Regions from separate parts of the Sphingomonas canaveralia genome, predicted to be linked through region 1. Evidence: predicted binding sites of a transcription regulator. Region 1 holds the regulator's gene; each other region holds the start of a gene.
What was found. Region 1 encodes LexA, which represses DNA repair genes until DNA is damaged. Its sites were predicted from a motif close to GTTCCNCNCTTGTTCT; they were not measured.
Positions count from the first base shown of each region.

Region 2: the regulator LexA is predicted to act here: its motif matches at 2,693-2,708, upstream of ABC347_RS00970 (LexA family protein).
Region 3: the regulator LexA is predicted to act here: its motif matches at 1,746-1,761, upstream of ABC347_RS04940 (ImuA family protein).
Region 4: the regulator LexA is predicted to act here: its motif matches at 2,436-2,451, upstream of ABC347_RS09515 (putative DNA modification/repair radical SAM protein).

Region 1 is NZ_JBDFMH010000001.1:13,014-17,425, reverse strand. Features, by position in the region: gene trpD (anthranilate phosphoribosyltransferase) at 1-247, shown strand, start outside; gene trpC (indole-3-glycerol phosphate synthase TrpC) at 247-1,038, shown strand; gene moaC (cyclic pyranopterin monophosphate synthase MoaC) at 1,035-1,505, shown strand; gene ABC347_RS00085 (molybdopterin molybdotransferase MoeA) at 1,502-2,689, shown strand; gene lexA (transcriptional repressor LexA) at 2,745-3,404, shown strand; gene ABC347_RS00075 (PEPxxWA-CTERM sorting domain-containing protein) at 3,564-4,412, shown strand, end outside.
Region 2 is NZ_JBDFMH010000001.1:186,045-190,456, forward strand. Features, by position in the region: gene ABC347_RS00960 (UvrD-helicase domain-containing protein) at 1-1,044, shown strand, start outside; gene ABC347_RS00965 (Y-family DNA polymerase) at 1,057-2,316, opposite strand; gene ABC347_RS00970 (LexA family protein) at 2,320-2,691, opposite strand; gene ABC347_RS00975 (class I SAM-dependent DNA methyltransferase) at 2,833-4,412, shown strand, end outside.
Region 3 is NZ_JBDFMH010000001.1:1,039,669-1,044,080, forward strand. Features, by position in the region: gene ABC347_RS04930 (DUF3857 domain-containing protein) at 1-1,472, opposite strand, end outside; tRNA gene ABC347_RS04935 (tRNA-Asn) at 1,560-1,634, opposite strand; gene ABC347_RS04940 (ImuA family protein) at 1,766-2,548, shown strand; gene ABC347_RS04945 (Y-family DNA polymerase) at 2,448-4,004, shown strand; gene ABC347_RS04950 (error-prone DNA polymerase) at 4,001-4,412, shown strand, end outside.
Region 4 is NZ_JBDFMH010000001.1:1,916,444-1,920,855, reverse strand. Features, by position in the region: gene ABC347_RS09520 (UdgX family uracil-DNA binding protein) at 1-1,142, opposite strand, end outside; gene ABC347_RS09515 (putative DNA modification/repair radical SAM protein) at 1,186-2,433, opposite strand; gene ABC347_RS09510 (SulP family inorganic anion transporter) at 2,680-4,254, shown strand; gene ABC347_RS09505 (carbonic anhydrase) at 4,251-4,412, shown strand, end outside.

The sequences.
Region 1 (4,412 bases):
CGCCGGCATCGAGCGGCACGGTCTCGACTCGATCCTGGGCGGCGATCCCGCGTTCAACGCCCGCGCGCTGCGCGAACTTCTGGCCGGAGCGGTCACACCCTATCGCGATGCCGTGCTGCTGAACGCCGCCGCCGCGCTGATCGTGGCCGGCCATGTCGAGACGATGGCGGACGGCGTGGAAGAAGCGGCCGAGGCGATCGATCGCGGGCTGGCAAAGGCGCTGCTCGATTGCTGGATCGCCTATTGATGTCCGATCGCCTGACCGAGATCTGCGACGCCAAGCGCGATCATGTGAAGATCCGCCGCCGCCATGTGCACGCCGCCGCGATTGCCGATGCGCTGTCGCGGCAGACCGATCCGCGTGGCTTTCGCGCCGCGCTCGAAGCGAAGGTTGCGGCAGGCGGATCCGGGCTGATCGCCGAGATCAAGAAGGCCTCGCCCTCGAAAGGGCTGATCCGCGAGGATTTCGATCCGCCCGCGCATGCCCGCGCCTATCACGCCGCCGGCGCCGCCTGCCTGTCGATCCTCACCGACACTCCCTATTTCCAGGGGGCGGATGCGTATCTTGCCGCCGCGCGTGCTGCGGTACCGCTGCCCTGTCTGCGCAAGGATTTCATGGTCGATCCCTGGCAGGTCGCGGAGTCGCGCGCGCTGGGCGCGGACGCGATCCTGATCATCGTCGCCGCGCTCGATGATGTCGCGATGCACGAGATCGAAGCGGAAGCGATCCGGCTGGGCATGGACGTGCTGGTCGAGGTGCATGACGAGGCCGAGCTCGATCGCGCGCTTGCGCTCAACTCCCGCCTGATCGGCGTCAACAACCGCAACCTCAAGGATTTCACGGTCGATCTGGCAGTGACCGAACGGCTGGCGCGGCGGGTGCCGGCCGATGCGCTGCTCGTCGCCGAAAGCGGCATTGCCGGCCACGTCGATCTGCTGCGGCTGCGCGATCACGGCATCGCCTGCTTCCTCGTCGGTGAATCGCTGATGCGGCAGCCCGATCTCGAGGCCGCGACCCGCGCGCTGCTCGGGCAATGAGCGGTCTCACCCATCTCGATGCGGACGGCGCGGCGCGGATGGTCGACGTCTCCGCCAAGGCGACGACCGTGCGTGAGGCGACCGCCACCGGGCGGATCCGGATGACCGCCGAAGCCGTGGCCGCCATTCGGGACGGTGCGGTCAAGAAAGGCGATGTGCTGGCGGTGGCGCGGATCGCCGGCATCATGGCCGCCAAGAAGACGTCCGACCTGATCCCGCTCTGCCACCCGCTGGCGATCGAGGGCGTCACGCTCGATCTTGTTGTCGAGGAAGACGGCATTACTGCCACCGCCACCGTCCGCATTTCCGGGCCGACCGGGGTCGAGATGGAGGCGCTGACCGCGGTCTCGGTCGCGCTGCTGACGGTCTATGACATGGCGAAGGCGCTCGACCGCGGCATGGCGATCGAGGGTATCCGGCTGCTCGCGAAGTCCGGGGGGCGATCGGGCGACTGGCGCGCGGCATGAGCCTGCTGCCGATCGCCGATGCGCTCGATCGGCTGCGCGCGCTGGCCCTGCCGCTGCCGATCGTCGAGATGCCATTGGCCGATGCCGCCGGCCGCCTGCTGGCCGAGGATCGCTCCGCCCTGCGCACCCAGCCCGCTGCCGATCTGTCGGCGATGGACGGCTATGCGATCCGCTTCGCCGAAGCCCCCGGTCCGTGGCGGGTGATCGGCGAAAGCGCCGCCGGATCCCCCCCCGGGCAAGTGATTGCCGCCGGGGAAGCGATGCGTATCTTCACCGGTGCGCCGCTGCCGGCGGGCGCCGATTGCGTGCTGGTGCAGGAAGATGCCAGCCGTGACGGCGCCACCGTGCGGATGGTGGGCGAAGGTCCGCCGGGCCCGGGGGCGCATGTCCGCCGGGCCGGATCCGAATTTACTGCCGGCGCGCCACTGCTTGCCGCCGGCGATCGCCTGACGGCGGCGCGGATCGCGCTGGCGGCGGTCGCGGGCCATGGCAGCCTGCCCGTGCGCCGCCGCCCCCGGATCGCGATCGTCTCGACGGGTGACGAGCTGGTCCCCCCCGGTGCTCCGGTCGGCCCCGGCCAGCTGCCGTCGTCCAACGCGGCGATGCTGGCGGCGATGCTGGCGGCCTGGCCCGTCGATATCGACGATCTGGGGATCGTCGCGGACGACCGCACGGCGCTGCGCCGGACGTTCGAAGCTGCCGCGCGGTCAGCCGATATCCTCGTCACGATCGGCGGCGCATCGGTCGGCGATCATGATCTGGTGCGGCCCGCGCTGGCGGATACGGGCGCCGCGCTCGATTTCTGGCGGGTCGCGATCAAGCCCGGCAAGCCGCTGATGGCCGGGCGGCTGGGCGATGCCGTGCTGCTGGGGCTGCCGGGCAATCCGGTGTCTGCGTTCGTGACGGCCACATTGTTCCTCCTGCCGCTGGTCGCAGCGCTGATCGACGATGCGGCGCTACTGCCAGGGTGGCGCACGCTGCCGCTGGCCCGCGCACTACCCGCCACCGGCGGCCGCGCCGAATATCTGCGCGCGCGGATCGTCGATGGCCGGGCCGTACCCGTCGGCGATCAGGGCAGCGCCGGCGTCATCGCGCTGGCCGCAGCCGATCTGCTGATCGTGCGCCCGCCGTTCGCGGCACCCGCACTGCCGGGCGACTCGGCGGAAACCCTCATCATCGCTTGACAGCGTTCCGATCCGTTCCTACACGTTCCCCGTTCGTTCCCAGGGGAGCCGTGCGATGCTGACCAAGAAGCAACATGAACTGCTGTGCTTCATCCATGATCGCCTTGGGCAGACGGGCGTGTCGCCTTCGTTCGAGGAGATGAAGGAGGCGCTCGAACTCAAGTCGAAGTCCGGCGTCCACCGCCTGATCAGCGCGCTCGAGGAACGCAGCTTCATCCGTCGCCTGCCCAACCGCGCTCGCGCTTTGGAAATCCTGCGCATGCCCGATCTGGCGAAGCCGGCACCCGCCAAGGCGGCCGTGCGTGCGCCCACCCCGGTATTACAGCCGGCCAACGACGTTCTGGAAATTCCGCTGCACGGCCGGATCGCGGCCGGTGTGCCGATCGAGGCGTTGGAAGGACAGTCGATGCTGTCGGTGCCGGCCGCGCTGCTTGGGCCCGGCGAACATTATGCGCTGGAAGTATCCGGCGATTCGATGGTCGATGCGGGCATTCTCGATGGTGACTATGCGCTCGTCCGCCGCACCGACGCCGCGCGCGAGGGCGAGATCGTCGTCGCATTGATCGACGACAATGAGGCGACGCTCAAATATTTCCGCCGCGAAGGCAGCATGGTCCGCCTCGATCCCGCGAACCGGCTCTACGATCCGCAGCGTTATGCGCCCGATCAGGTGCGTGTGCAGGGTCGGCTCGCAGGTCTGCTGCGCCGTTACTGATTACCGGAAGTCCGTTTCGTCTGCGTGACGATTAAGATCATGTGCCGAAACGGATCGATCTGTTTCGGACAAGATTTGTTACCATATTAACCACATCGCTTGTCTTTACCTGTTGTTTACCAACTGGTAGCGGGCGCCTCTCAACAGGGAGGATGTCTCGTGAATAAACTCATGTTGCTGGCTTCGGCCGGCCTGTTCTTCGTTGCGCCTGCGCAAGCTACGACCGTCTACAACACCAGCCTGCCCGATCTGAACGACACCCGCGGCGATGGCGTCGCCACCACCACGACCGATGCCACTGGCACCCGCACCACCGTCGCCGGCTCGCCCGGCGGCGCCAATCGCGTGTCCGCCCCGATCACGGCGAACAGCTGGATCCAGGCCAATGTCGGCAGCGAAGGCACGGTCGGCATCACCACCGATTATGCACGCAGCGGCAATGGATCGGCCTATTTCTCGACCGTGAACGACGGTAGCAAGGCTGACCTTCAATATTACTTCGCCGGCCTGACGACCGGTGCGTCGCTCGCCTCGCTGACTTCGGTTTCCTACGATTTCTTCCGCGATGCCAGCTCGACCACTAACCCGAACTTCGCGGGCGTATTGCGGCTCGATATTGCCAAGGACGGGGCCTTCGCCGGATCGCTGGTGTTCGAGAATGTCTATCAGACGCAGCAGGCCGCGCCGACCGATAGCTGGACCACGCTGACCGCGTCGCTCGACAGCGGCATCTTCTGGGCGACCAGCACAGCGCTCGGCCCCAACTTCGCCAACGCCAATGGCGGTCAGAAGACCCTGCAGGCCTGGATCGACGACAATGCCGGTGCCAACCTTACCGTCTATGGCCTGAGCCTGGGCGTGGGCAGCGGCTGGGGTGACGGCCAGAGCTTCACCGGCGCGATCGACAATGTGTCGCTGCAGTTCGCAGGCGGCCCGGAGATCTCGGCCAATTTCGAGGTTGCTGCTGCCGCGGTGCCCGAACCCGCTGCCTGGGCACTGATGATCGGC
Region 2 (4,412 bases), 170 kb from region 1:
GTCGAAGGCATCGACAAGGGATCGAACTTTCGCTCGGTCCCGGTCATAGTGGACGTGCTCAACCGCCTGCGGCCGGAGCTTGTGCAGGAAGTCAACGACGTGGACGGGCAAGGCGAAGCCCGCTTTTTCCACACTAACGGGTTTGCCGGCGCGCGTGTCGATTCCCGCAACGGCAAACAGGAATTGCCCGAGGACGCGCACGCGGCTTCGATCGAGCGCGTCCGTCAGACGCTACAGGGCGAGGGCTGGGATTTCGATCCCGCGCGGACGAAGATCCTGATGCTCACCCACAACGCGATCGCGGCCGAGCGCGGTTATCCCAACCTCGCCCGAATTTTCGATCGCAACGAGGCTTTCGCCAAAAAGGAAGACGCCGCGATCGCTTTCTTGGCCGATACCGTCGAGCCCATTTGCGCCGCCTACAAGGCAGGCAATTACGGGGAAATGTTCCGGCTGATGGGCGGCATCCCGACCATTCGGAAGACGGCCGACAAGGCGCAATGGCAGGCCGACATGGACGCGCTAATCGCGCTTCGGGACACCGGGACCATCGGCGAACTGATCGACCATCTGAAAAGTACGCGACGGCCGCGAGTAAGCGATCGTGTCGTCCACCGAGAAGATGAAATCGCACAACTCGGTCCCGAACCGACCGAGGATGAACCGAAATCCCTCAAGCGCCACCGCGCACTGCGGAACGTCCCCTATCGTGAGCTGATCGCGGTCACCGAGTTCATCAACGGCTTCACACCCTTCGCTACCCAGCACAGCGTGAAAGGGGCCGAATTCGAAAACGTGCTCGTCATCCTGAGCGGCGGGTGGAACCACTACAACTGGCCGCAGTTTTTCGAACTGCTCACTACCGCAAAGATCACCGATAAAAACACGGGCGGCTTTCACCGCTGCCGCAATCTCTTCTATGTCGCCGTGTCCCGGCCCAAAAAGCGTCTTGCCGTTCTCGCAACGCAGGCGCTCGGCAACGCGGCAATGGAAGCCGTGAAGAATCTCTTCGAGGCTGAAAACGTCATCGCGCTGCCGATGTAACATGCGCCACCTTCATGCCTTGACCGTGAGAAGATCGGATAGTCTTGTCGTGAAACAGGCGGAAAGGTTTGCGCGCCTCATCGCCCATCCGCTGGGTCGCTTCGCGAGCCCGCCGGGCCGAACGCTCTCGCGCCCGTAACGGCCGTTGATCGCGTCGAGCGCCCCCATCAACGCAGCCGACTTCGACGGATCGCCGGAGGCAAAAAGGTCCGTCACGGGCAATTCGCCGGGTTGATATAAATCAAGAAGGACGATGCCCGCCTTGAAATAGCGATAGCCGTCGCGCCACATCAAGCGCGCAGCCCGCGTCGCCGAGCCGATAAGAGCGAACGAGTCCGCTGTTGGCTCTACCTCGAAGGTTACCGAGTTCGAGTATTTTGGATCGCTGTTGAACTCGTTCGTTCGCATGAACACCTGCATCGCCCCGGCCTTGAGACCATAACGCCGCATCTTCTCCGCCGCCCGGCTCGCATAGGTCGCGACCGCCTCACGCATCTCGTCAAAGTCCGTGATCGCGCGCCCAAAGCTGCGGGTGCAAGCGATGCTCTTGCGCGACGGCGGCGCTTCCGAGAAAGGCATGCAGGATATGCCGCGCAGCTCCGCGTGCGTTCGCTGCCCTGTCACTGTCAGCATGTCGCGCACAAGGTCGGGATCGAGCGCCACGAAATCGGCTAAGGTGGATATGCCAAGCTTGGAGAGCTTGGCGGAAGACGCCCGCCCCACCCCCCAGACATCGTTGATATCTGCCATTCGGTAAACGCTCGCCCGCGCGTCAGGCGAAGACAGATCAAGGACGCCGCTGCCTGCACGGTCCGCTTTCGCGAGCTTGTTCGCTAGCTTCGCAATCGTCTTGGTCGGCCCGATCCCGACACAGGTCGGTATCTTCGCGATGCGGAGCACCTTGGCACGCAGCTCCGCACTGAGGGCCACCAGGTCGACCGGAAGCCCTGCGAAATCGAGGAACATCTCGTCAATGGAATAGGGTTCTACGCGGGGCACTGAGCCCGCAAGCACATCGAACACCCGGCGGCTCATGTCACCGTAAAGGACGTAGTTCGAGCTTTTGGCAATGATGCTTTTGAACTGGGGGCGCTTCGCCGCGAGGTGCCAAGGCTCGCCCATCTTGAGGCCGAGGTCCTTCGCCTCCTGCGTTCGCGCGATCACGCAGCCGTCATTGTTAGATAGGACAACCACGGGCTTGCTGCGAAGGCTCGGATCGAAGGCCCGCTCGCACGAGCAATAGAAGCTGTTACCGTCTATGAGCGCGAACATTGGTCACACCCTCGTCCGCACGAGCGCCTTGATCATCGCCCAGATTTCTATATCGCCATCGACCTCCACCGCGTTGCCCGACGACGGGCGCAGCCACCACGACTCGCCATCACGAACCAGCGTCGCGAGAATGAACTCGCCATGCAGGAGGGCGACGCATACCTTCCCGGCTACGGGCTCAGCGGCAGCGTTCGCAATCAGGATATCTCCCGCGTGGATGCCTCGCGACCGAAGCTCCTGACCAATCACCCTTACCGGGTAGATACCGGGACGGCGCAGGTCGAGGATATCGGCCATGTTGATAACTGGCTCGATATAATCCTGTGCCGGGCTCTGAAAGCCCGTTGTGTCGTCGCCTTGATATGTGCCCATCATCAGAACATAACAGGAACATATAAGTGTGGATACAGGATTAAATTCCTATGACGCCTTAGCTTGCTGTGGGCCTGTGCGTCTCAGCTCTGGCGTTTGGAACGTGCTCGACGCAGAATGGAAGGTACAGGAATCGGGGCATGCATGCGTCTAAGTTGGAACGAAATTCGGGCTAGAGCTGCCACTTTTGCGGCAGAGTGGGCAGGCCAAGGCTATGAAAAGGGTGACACCCAGACTTTCTACAACGAGTTTTTCGATCTGTTTGGCGTTCGTCGTCGCTCAGTTGCTCGCTTTGAAAATCACGTTAAAAAGCTCGATAATAAGTCTGGGTTCATCGATCTATTCTGGCCCGGCGTCCTAATTGTCGAGCAGAAGAGCGCCGGTCGCGATCTCGTTGCAGCCTATGATCAGGCCGGAGCCTATTTCGATTCCCTGAAAGAGGTCGATCGCCCCCGCTACATCCTATTGAGCGATTTCCAATCGTTTGAGCTATACGATCTCGACGAGCGCCAGCACGCTTCGTTCAAGCTTGCCGACCTTCCAGCTAACATCGACAAGTTCGGATTCATCCTCGGCGTACAGAAGCGCACGTTTCAGGATCAAGACCCCGTCAACGTCAAGGCTGCAGAGCTTGTCGGAAAGCTCCATGATGCTTTGGAGGACTCAGGCTATACAGGCCATGACCTTGAACGGTTTCTTGTCCGATTGGTGTTTTGTCTGTTCGCCGACGACACGGGCGTTTTCGAACCGCGCGGGATATTTCTCGAATTTTTAGAGACTCGGACCAACGAGGACGGGTCCGATCTGGGCGGCTGGCTGACCAAACTGTTCGAGGTTCTCGACACCCAAGAGGACAAGCGCAGCAAAAATCTTGACGAGGACCTAGCACAGTTCCCTTACGTAAACGGCGACCTGTTCCGAACCTCAACCCGAATCCCGGATTTCAATCGCTCGATGCGGGATGCTCTGATCGAGGTTTCTGCTTTCGACTGGTCCCCCATCTCGCCCGCGATCTTCGGATCGCTGTTCCAGTCGGTGATGGACCGGGCGGAGCGTCGGCGACAGGGCGCGCACTACACCACCGAGAAGAACATCTTAAAAGTCATCGGGCCGCTCTTCATCGACGAACTACGGGCCGAGTTTGAACGTCTCAAAGCCCTCCGCATCGCCAAGATCGCACGGCTCACCGAGTTTCAGGAAAAGCTAAGCAAACTGAGGTTTCTTGATCCCGCCTGCGGTTGCGGCAACTTCCTTGTCATTGCCTATCGCGAACTTCGCCTGCTGGAACTGGACGTCCTCACGGAGATATTCGCGGGCAAGGATCAGCTCATTCTCGACGTGTCGGCGCTTTCTAAGGTGGACGTTGATCAGTTCGCGGGCATTGAGATCGGCGAGTTCGCATCGCGTATCGCAGAGACGGCGATGTGGATGATGGACCACATTATGAACTCGCGGCTCTCACTCGCATTCGGCAAGAGCTATGTCCGCATCCCGCTCCGGAAATCTCCCGTGATCCGGCATGACGATGCACTGGGCGTGTCGTGGGAAAACGTCCTGCCGCCTGATGAATGCACGCACATCCTCGGAAACCCGCCCTTCATCGGGCATGCATTGCGCGACCATGATCAGAAGGCCGGTATGCACCGGGTCTGGGGCCGCGACGGGCAGGTCAACCGCCTCGATTATGTTACCTGCTGGTTCAAGCTCGCAACCGACTACGCACA
Region 3 (4,412 bases), 1.0 Mb from region 1:
TGACGTTCCTGCCACATCTTGGTCAGCATCTCGTCACGCTGGCCGGGCTCGAGCAGCGAAAGCGCCGCCCGCATCGTGGCAGCCGGATCGCCGCGCAGGATGACGGTACCGTTCGCAGCGGCCGGCACCATGATGCCTTTCCGTGCATCCAGATCGAGCCGCCACTCGCTATCGGGCTCGGTGGGCGGCAGCGAAGGCAGCGCCACCAGCACGGCCTTGTCGGGGACGAGCGGCAGCGCCCATCTGAATGCAGGCAGCTCCAGGCGGGCAAGGTCGCGATCGCCTAACCGCGTCCCATCCAGCCAATAGGTCTTACCGGCGATGGCGGCCCGCACGATGACATGATCGAAGCGGGCGGGCATCGGCAGCGATTTCTCGACGCCGTCGCTCCGCTTAACCGACACGAGCGCCGGTTCGGCATCGATTCCCAGCGCGCGCAGGATCGCCACCAGCAATACCGTCTTACCCTTGCAGTCCCCGACCCGCGCTTCCCATACCGCCTCCGCAAGCTGGGGCTGATAGCCGCCCAGCCCATCGACCTTAGCGAAATAGCGAACCTGGCGCTGGACTAGATCGAGCGCCATGCCCGCGCGGTCGATCGGATCGGGCGTGGCCGCTGCAATGCGTTTAACCTCGGAATCCAGCGCGGAACCCGGCGTGATGGTTGCGGCGCGGGCATAGATCGGCGCGAGCAGGGTGGATACCGCTTGCCAATCGGCAAAGTCGCTCACCTGCACGCCGCCGATATCAATGAAGCGGGTGGGTGCGCGGGGCGGCACGACCGGCATCTTGTGATCGAGCACATCGAAGACCAGAACTTCCTGCCCGTCCGGGCGCAGATGCCGCGGCTTCGGCAGGCTTTCACCTGCGCGCCAGCGCAGGTGGCGGCTAGCCGGCCAGCTGTAGCGCAGATGCAAGCGCCCCACGGTCAGTCCGCCGATAAACAGATTCTCTGCCTCGACATGACCGTCCAGAAGAGGATTCAGGTTGTTGACGGTAAAGGCGAATTCCAGTTCGTCGCCGACCCGTAGGTCAGGCACCTGCATCACGGCAGTCAGCAGACCATCGATCTGGGCGGATTCCAGCCCGGTCTCGCGACGGATGATGGAGAATCCGGACCCGTCCTTGAGTACATCGATCGTCTTGCCGTCGCGCAGGATGGCGACCCGGTGGATCGTCGCCGTGCCGAATTGCGGCTGCCAGGGCACGATCACGGTACCGGCGGCCTGCAAAGCGGCGACGGACGACAGTTTCAGGACCTGCCGTCCGAAATAATGCGTGCCCTGCGCATCGATGCGGGTCTGAAAGTCGAGCAGACGCAGGCTGAGCCCAGCAGCATCGGGCTTGGCCGCCGGAGCCTCGACGGGAACGACCCAGCCCGGCACCGCGCCAACCGCGATCCTGTCCTCTGCCCGCGCCGAGCCCGCCACCGCGATCAGCCACAACGCCACCAGCCCCAACCAGCGATGCATCGACGCCCCCCTGCCCCACGCACAGCCTATCGGCGCGCGCGGACAAGGCAATCCGTCGAAGAGGTTAATCGATGCTGCGAAAAAAAGTGGCTCCCCGGGCCGGATTCGAACCAGCGACCATTCGATTAACAGTCGAACGCTCTACCACTGAGCTACCGGGGAACGGCCCGTTTGCGGGCGAGGCGGCTCCTTAGCATGATCCGGCGCGCTGGCAAGGGGTCCGATCCGACATGCCATGCTTGACTCGTTGAAGAGCCTCCCGCATTTCAAGATAGAACATATCGGGAACACTAATGAGGTCGGATCGAGTCGAGATCGCGGCGCTTAAGCAGCGCATCGCCCGGATCGCCGCCGTGCCGGCCCCGGATCCGCTTGCGCGCGTGACGCTTGGCAACGCTGGGATCGACATGGCCATCGGTGGGGGTCTGGCGCGAGCCGCGCTGCATGAGGTTATGGCAGCCAGCCAGGCCGATATCGCCGCAGCCACCGGCTTTACGGCTGGGCTGGCGGCACGCGCGCTCGGTGGTCGCCCGCTGCTGTGGGTGCGGCAGACGTTCGTCGATGCCGAAGCGGGATGGCTGCATGGATCGGGGCTTGCCGAACTAGGCATCGATCCCGCGCTGCTCTTGCTGGTGTGTGCACGTGATGCGCTGGCGGTGTTGCGGGCAGGCAACGATGCCGTGCGCAGCGGTGCGCTCGGCGCAGTGGTGATCGAGCCCTGGGGCATGCCGCCGCGGCTGGATCTGACGGCAAGCAGGCGGCTGGCGCTGGCGGCCGAATCGTCCGGTGTGATGACGCTGCTGCTGCGCGTCGCAGCGGAACCCAAGCCGGGTGCGGCAGCCACCCGCTGGCTGGTGGCGGCATCGCCATCCCGCCCGCGGGAAGCGAATGCACCGGGGTCACCCGCCTTCGCGGTGACGCTGGATCGATCGAAGACGGGAGGGGCCGGGCGGACCTGGGTGCTGGAGTGGGATCGTGATCGAGGCTGTTTCGACGAACGAGGATCGGCGCCGCTATCTGGCACTGTGGTGCCCTCGCCTGCCGACCGATCGTTTGCATGGCGCCGCGCGGGCTGATTCACGGCCGCTGGTGGTGGTCGATCGGGTGCGCAATGCGGTGCGCCTGGTCGCGCTCGACGCACAGGCAGCACGGTTGGGTCTGGCGATTGGCACCACGCTGGCCGATGCACGGGCGCGATATCCCGATCTCGATGTCGCCGACGCCGATCCACAGGCCGATGATCGCCTGCTGATGCGGCTTGTGGCGCGGGCCGGCCGGCTGACCCCGATGGTTGCGCCCGATCTGCCCCACGGGCTGATGCTTGATATCAGTGGCTGCGCACATCTGTTCGGGGGAGAGGACGGGCTACATGCCGAAGCGCTGGCGCTGGCCATGCGTCACGGACTGTCCGCACGCGCGACCATTGCCGATACGCCCGATATGGCGCGTGCGCTCTGCCGCTTCGCACGGGTCGCGATCGTGCCACCCGGCGGTGGTGCGGCCCGTGTGCGTCCGCTTCCGGTCGCTGCGCTCGGCACCGCGCCTGATGTCGTCACCGCGCTGTCGCGCGCCGGGCTCAAGACGATCGGCGATCTGGCGGATCGGCCCTTGCGTGCGCTGGTGGCGCGTTTCGGTGCGGATCTGGCGACACGGCTGGCGCGCATCCTGGGGGAAGAGGATGCCCGGATCACGCCGCTGCGTGCGCAGCCCCCGGTACGTATCGTCCGCCGCTTTGCCGAACCGATCGGCCATGCCGATGCGATCGAGGCCACGATCGCGGATCTGACAGGGGAAGCTGCGCAGCTGCTGGTGGAACAGGGGCTGGGTGGGCGCGGCTTCCTGCTCGATCTCTTCCGTAGCGATGGCGCGGTGCGCCGTCTGGCCGTAGAAAGTAGCCGCGCGCTGCGCGATCCTTCAGCGGTCATGCGGCTGTTCCGCGAACGGATCGATACGTTGGCCGATCCGATCGATCCCGGCTTCGGCTTCGATCTGGTCGCTCTGGCCGTCACTCGCACCGAACCGCTGGATGCCGCACAACCGAACCTTGATGGTCGCGCCTGTGACGAAGAGGCGCTGGCCGCGCTCGTCGATCGGCTGGGTGTGCGGTTCGGCCGCGATCATGTGCTGCGTTTCGTTGCACGCGATACGCATGATCCCGATCGGGAAGCGGGTCTTTCACTCGCCGCATGCGGGCCGGGCGATCTCGGCTGGCCAGCAGCTTGCGCAGGCGATCCTCCTGCTCGCCCGATCCATCTGTTCGAACCGCCCCAGCCGATCGAGACCATGGCCGAAGTGCCCGATGCGCCGCCGATGCGCTTCACCTGGCGGCGGGTGCAGCACCGCGTCACCTGGTCCGAAGGGCCGGAGCGGATCGAGCCGGACTGGTGGCAGCATGCCGATCAGGAGCCTGCCCCGCCGCGTGACTATTACAGGGTAGAGGACGAGGCCGGCCGTCGTTTCTGGATCTATCGTGAGGGCCGCTTTGGCGCTGCGCGACCACCATCCTGGTACCTGCACGGCCTGTTCGCATGACCGCCTATGCCGAACTGGTCGCGGCCACCGGATTCTCGTTCCTGCGCGGCGCATCCCTGCCCAAGGAGATGGTCGCGGCAGCCCTGCTGATGGGCCATGACGGCATTGGCATCGCCGATCGCAATACCGTCTCTGGCGTCGTCCGCGCCTGGGCAGCATTGCGCGAGATGCGCAGGACCGGCGCGTTGCTTCCCGATCGGATCCGCGAAGGCGACGGGCCCGGCGTCGTTCATTGGCTGGAACGCGCCTTTCCCACAATCGCGGGCGAGCATCTGGTTGCGCCGGATGCCGATTCGGTGCGCGCCGCCGCGACTCGTTTCAAGCTGATCACGGGCGCGCGGCTCGTGTTCGCCGATGGCACGCCCGATATTGTGGCCCACCCCGCCAACCGCGCCGGCTGGGGCCGGC
Region 4 (4,412 bases), 1.9 Mb from region 1:
CGTTCCTGATCAAGCCACCAGCGGCAGGCTTCGATCTCGGATCCGTCCGGCTTGCTGTGGATGCGGCGCATGCCGCGCGGCTCATATTTGAAATGCTTGACTGCGTTGGTGACATAGGCGCGGGCGCGATCCACGCCGGCTTCGGCCAGCGCCTTGTCGAACATCTGGCCGGCGGGGCCGACGAAGGGGTGGCCGGCCAGATCCTCCTGATCGCCCGGCTGCTCGCCCACGAACATCAGCTTCGCATCGATCGGCCCCTCGCCGAACACGGTCTGCGTTGCCGGCTTCCACAGCGGGCAGCGCTGGCAGGCGGCCGCCTCCTCGCGCAGCGCTTCCCAGGACACGGCCGCGTTGCCGCCGATCTCGTCGCGAGACTTCGCCACCATCCCGGCCTCCCGTGCCTGTGCGCCTGCGATCAGCGCCGGCACCAGCGCTGTTTCGGGCATGTTCTTCCAATATTTGCGCGGCATCTCCTTCAGCATCGCGCCGATCTTGACGCGGGCGGGGTTGAAGATCGACGCGTAATAGGTCTTCCAAGCATCCTCGACCGGATCGCCATCGGGCGCGTCGCCGCGCTGTGCGCCGGGCCCTTCGCTCAGCGTCTCACCATCCCAATGCACCGAAAGGTCGGGCGTCAGGATCGACCAGCGCATCGTGGCGAACCGGCGGATGAAGAAGCCGGCATTGGTGCGCACGATATGATGTTCGGGCTCGAACCACGCGACGTAGCGGGGACCGTCCGGATCGGCCACTTCGCGGAACCGCAGGAAGGCGCGCATCTTGTGGATGTCACGCCGGACCGCCTTCGCCATCTCCTCCAGCCGCCGGATAAGCGGATCGGCACGATCCTCGAGCAGCTTGGGGTGCGCGCGCAACCGCAGCAGCGCGGTATAGAGCAGCGCGAATCGCTCGGGATCGCTGTGGCAGATCACCGCCCGCGCCAGATCGATGAATGGGCGCGGCACCGAGAAAGCGGCGCGCATGCCGACCTCCGGCTGGCTCTCGTCTCCGAAGAGGTCGGCCGGCAGATCGCCGACCTGCCACACGACCTCGTCAGCCGGTACGCCCGCCATCGCGAGCTGCCGGGCCTGATCGCGCCAGCCGTCGAAATCATCATCGGCTTCCAACGCCGCCACTCTCATGCGCGACCGTCCTTCATCGCAAACCCGACGGGGTGCAGGCGCATCAGGCCGCGAAGAGTTCCATCTGCCGGGCAGGGGCAACGATCCGCGCCTTCAGATTGGCGCTGTCAGTCAATTGGCCCGGCGTCCAGTCGAGCGCGCTGATGAAAGGCCGAAGCTTGGCGATCGATACGGTGAGCCGCCCCACATCCTCCAGCCGGAGCGCGCGCCAGCGACGGCTGGTGAGAATCGCGCCGACCGCTTTCACGCCCAGGCCAGGTACGCGCAGCAGCTGTTCGCGCGACGCGCGATTGACATCCACCGGAAAGGACTCGCGATGTTTGAGCGCCCAGGCAAGCTTGGGGTCGATATCGAGCGGCAGCATGCCCGACGGATCGGCGGCCGCGACGACTTCCTTTGGCGCGAACCCATAAAAGCGCATCAGCCAGTCGGACTGGTAGAGGCGGTGTTCGCGCATCAGCGGAGGCCGCTTGAGCGGGAGGATCGCGCTGGCATCCGGGATCGGGCTGAATGCGGAATAGTAGACGCGACGCAGATTGAACCGATCGTAAAGCGTGGAAGCCTTGAGCACGATATCGCCATCGGTCGCCGCGTCGGCGCCGACGATCATCTGCGTCGATTGTCCAGCCGGAGCGAAGCGTGGCGCGGATTTGTATTTCTTGCGAGCATCGCGCCCGTCGACGATCGCCGCCTTGGTTTCCTGCATTGCCGTGGCGATCCGGACGGCGCTCTTTTCGGGGGCGAGACGCTTCAGACCCGGCTCGGTTGGCAGTTCGACGTTGATCGACACCCGATCCGCGAAGAGGCCCGCGCGGTGGACCAGTTCGGGATCCGCATCGGGAATCGTCTTGAGGTGGATATATCCACGAAAACCGTGATCTTCCCGCAGCGACCGAGCGACTTCGACAATCTGTTCCATCGTATAGTTGGACGAACGGATGATGCCCGACGAGAGGAACAGTCCCTCAATATAATTGCGCCGATAGAAGGCGAGGGTCAGCTGAACCACCTCCTCGACCGTGAAGCGCGCGCGGCGGACGTTCGAGCTTTTGCGGTTGATGCAATAATGGCAGTCGAAGATGCAGCTGTTGGTGAGCAGGATCTTCAACAGCGAAATACAGCGGCCATCTGGCGCATAGGCGTGGCAGATGCCCATGCCCTCGGTCGATCCAATCCCGCTCGCCTTGCCGGCCGATGATCGTTTGGCCGTCCCAGACGATGCGCAGGAAGCGTCATATTTCGCCGCATCCGCCAGGATCGCGAGTTTGGCACGTGTATCGAGCTGACCCATGGGTTCATCTTATGTTCTCTCAAAACGGAAGTCCATCTTTCTCGGTCTCGCAAAGGAAGCGATCTGAAAGGGTTGCGGGAACACAGGATCAAGGAATGAGCGCGAGGCACCTCGTGGGCAGGTTGATCGCTGGTTACCTGTCCGTGACATTTGATTGCTGCGGCTGCGAAAGTGGAACAGGATCCCCATCATTGGCTATGCGCAGCCTAATCCGGCCCTGACACGGGTCAATTTTCGAGGTTTCCCTTGGCCCTATCCTTCACCAAATCGCTGCGGGCGGACCTGCCGGCCTCGATCGTCGTGTTCCTGGTCGCGCTTCCGTTGTGTCTGGGCGTGGCGCTGGCATCGGGTGCGCCGCTTTTCTCCGGCCTGATCGCAGGTATCGTCGGCGGTATCGTCGTCGGCTCGCTTTCGAAGTCGAAGCTGTCGGTAAGCGGCCCGGCGGCGGGCCTGACTGTGATCGTACTCGCCGCGATTGAAGCGGCACCAAGCTATGGCGCGTTCCTGCTGGCGGTCGTGCTGGCCGGCGTGCTGCAGGTGGGATTCGCCGCCAGCCGCTCGGGCGTGCTGGCGGAATTTGTGCCGTCCTCGGTGATCACAGGCATGCTGGCTGCGATCGGCCTGATCCTGATCCTGAAGCAGGTGCCGCACGCCGTCGGCTATGACGGCACCTACGAAGGCAGCTTCGAATTCTTTCAGTCGGATGGGCGCAACACCTTCTCGGCGATCTGGGATGCCCTGACGCAGAGCCTGACACCCGGGGCAGTGCTGATCGCGGGCGTTTCGCTGATCTTCCTGTTCTGGTGGGACAAGGCCCGGCCGAAGGACGGCTTCCTGCGGTTCGTGCCCGGCCCGCTGGTCGTCGTGCTGATCGGCGTCGGCGGCAATGCACTGCTGGGGGTGATCATGCCGGCCTGGCAGCTCGGGGCGGATCATCTGGTGAGCGTGCCGGTCGCCAACAGTTTCGAACAGTTCGCCTCCTTCTTCGCGACACCCGATTTCTCGCAGATCGGTACTCCCGTCGTCTGGACGACGGCCCTGACGCTGGCGATCGTCGCCAGCCTCGAATCGCTGCTCAGCGTGAAGGCGGTGGACGAACTCGATCCGCAGCGTCGCACGACCCCGAAGAATTGGGAGCTGATGGCGCAGGGCGGCGGCAACATCGTGTCGGGCATGATCGGCGGCCTGCCGGTCACCTCCGTGATCGTTCGCTCGTCCGCCAATGTCGATTCGGGTGCGCAGAGCCAGGCGTCTACCATCATGCATGGCTTCTGGTTGCTGCTGAGCGTGGCGCTGATCCCGTTCGCACTGAACCTGATCCCGCTGGCGGCGCTGGCCGCGGTGCTGATCGCGACTGGCTATAAGCTGACCAAGCCACGCCTGTTCACCGACCGCTACAAGCAGGGATGGAGCCAATTCGTGCCGTTCGTCGTCACGATCACCGCGATCCTGTTCACCGATCTGCTGATCGGCATCGGCATCGGCCTGGCGGTGGGCTTCGTGTTTGTGATCGCGCGCAATTTCCGCCCCGCGATCACCTTTGCCTGCGACGATCTCGACTGTATCGTCCGCGCGCGCCGCAACCTGTACTTCATTCATAAATATGAACTGCAGCGCGAGCTGAACCGCGTGCCGGACAATGCCCAGCTGCTGATCGACCTGTCATCGACCAATTATGTCGATCTCGACAATGTCGATGTCATCAACGCGTTCATAAAGGGCGCCAAATTCCGCGGGATCAACGTGATCGTGCGCGGCGACATCGCCGAGCGCAGTTCGCAACTGATCAACGCGCCGCTGATCGGAGTGCGCTTCGCATGAGGGAATATAAGCAGCTGCTGCTGGCCAATCGCGCTTGGGCGATCGAGATGACCGACGAGCATCCCGATTTCTTCAAGCGGCAGACCCATGGCCAGAAGCCGGAATTCCTGTGGATCGGCTGTTCCGACAGCCGCGTCAGCCCGGAACAGATGACTATG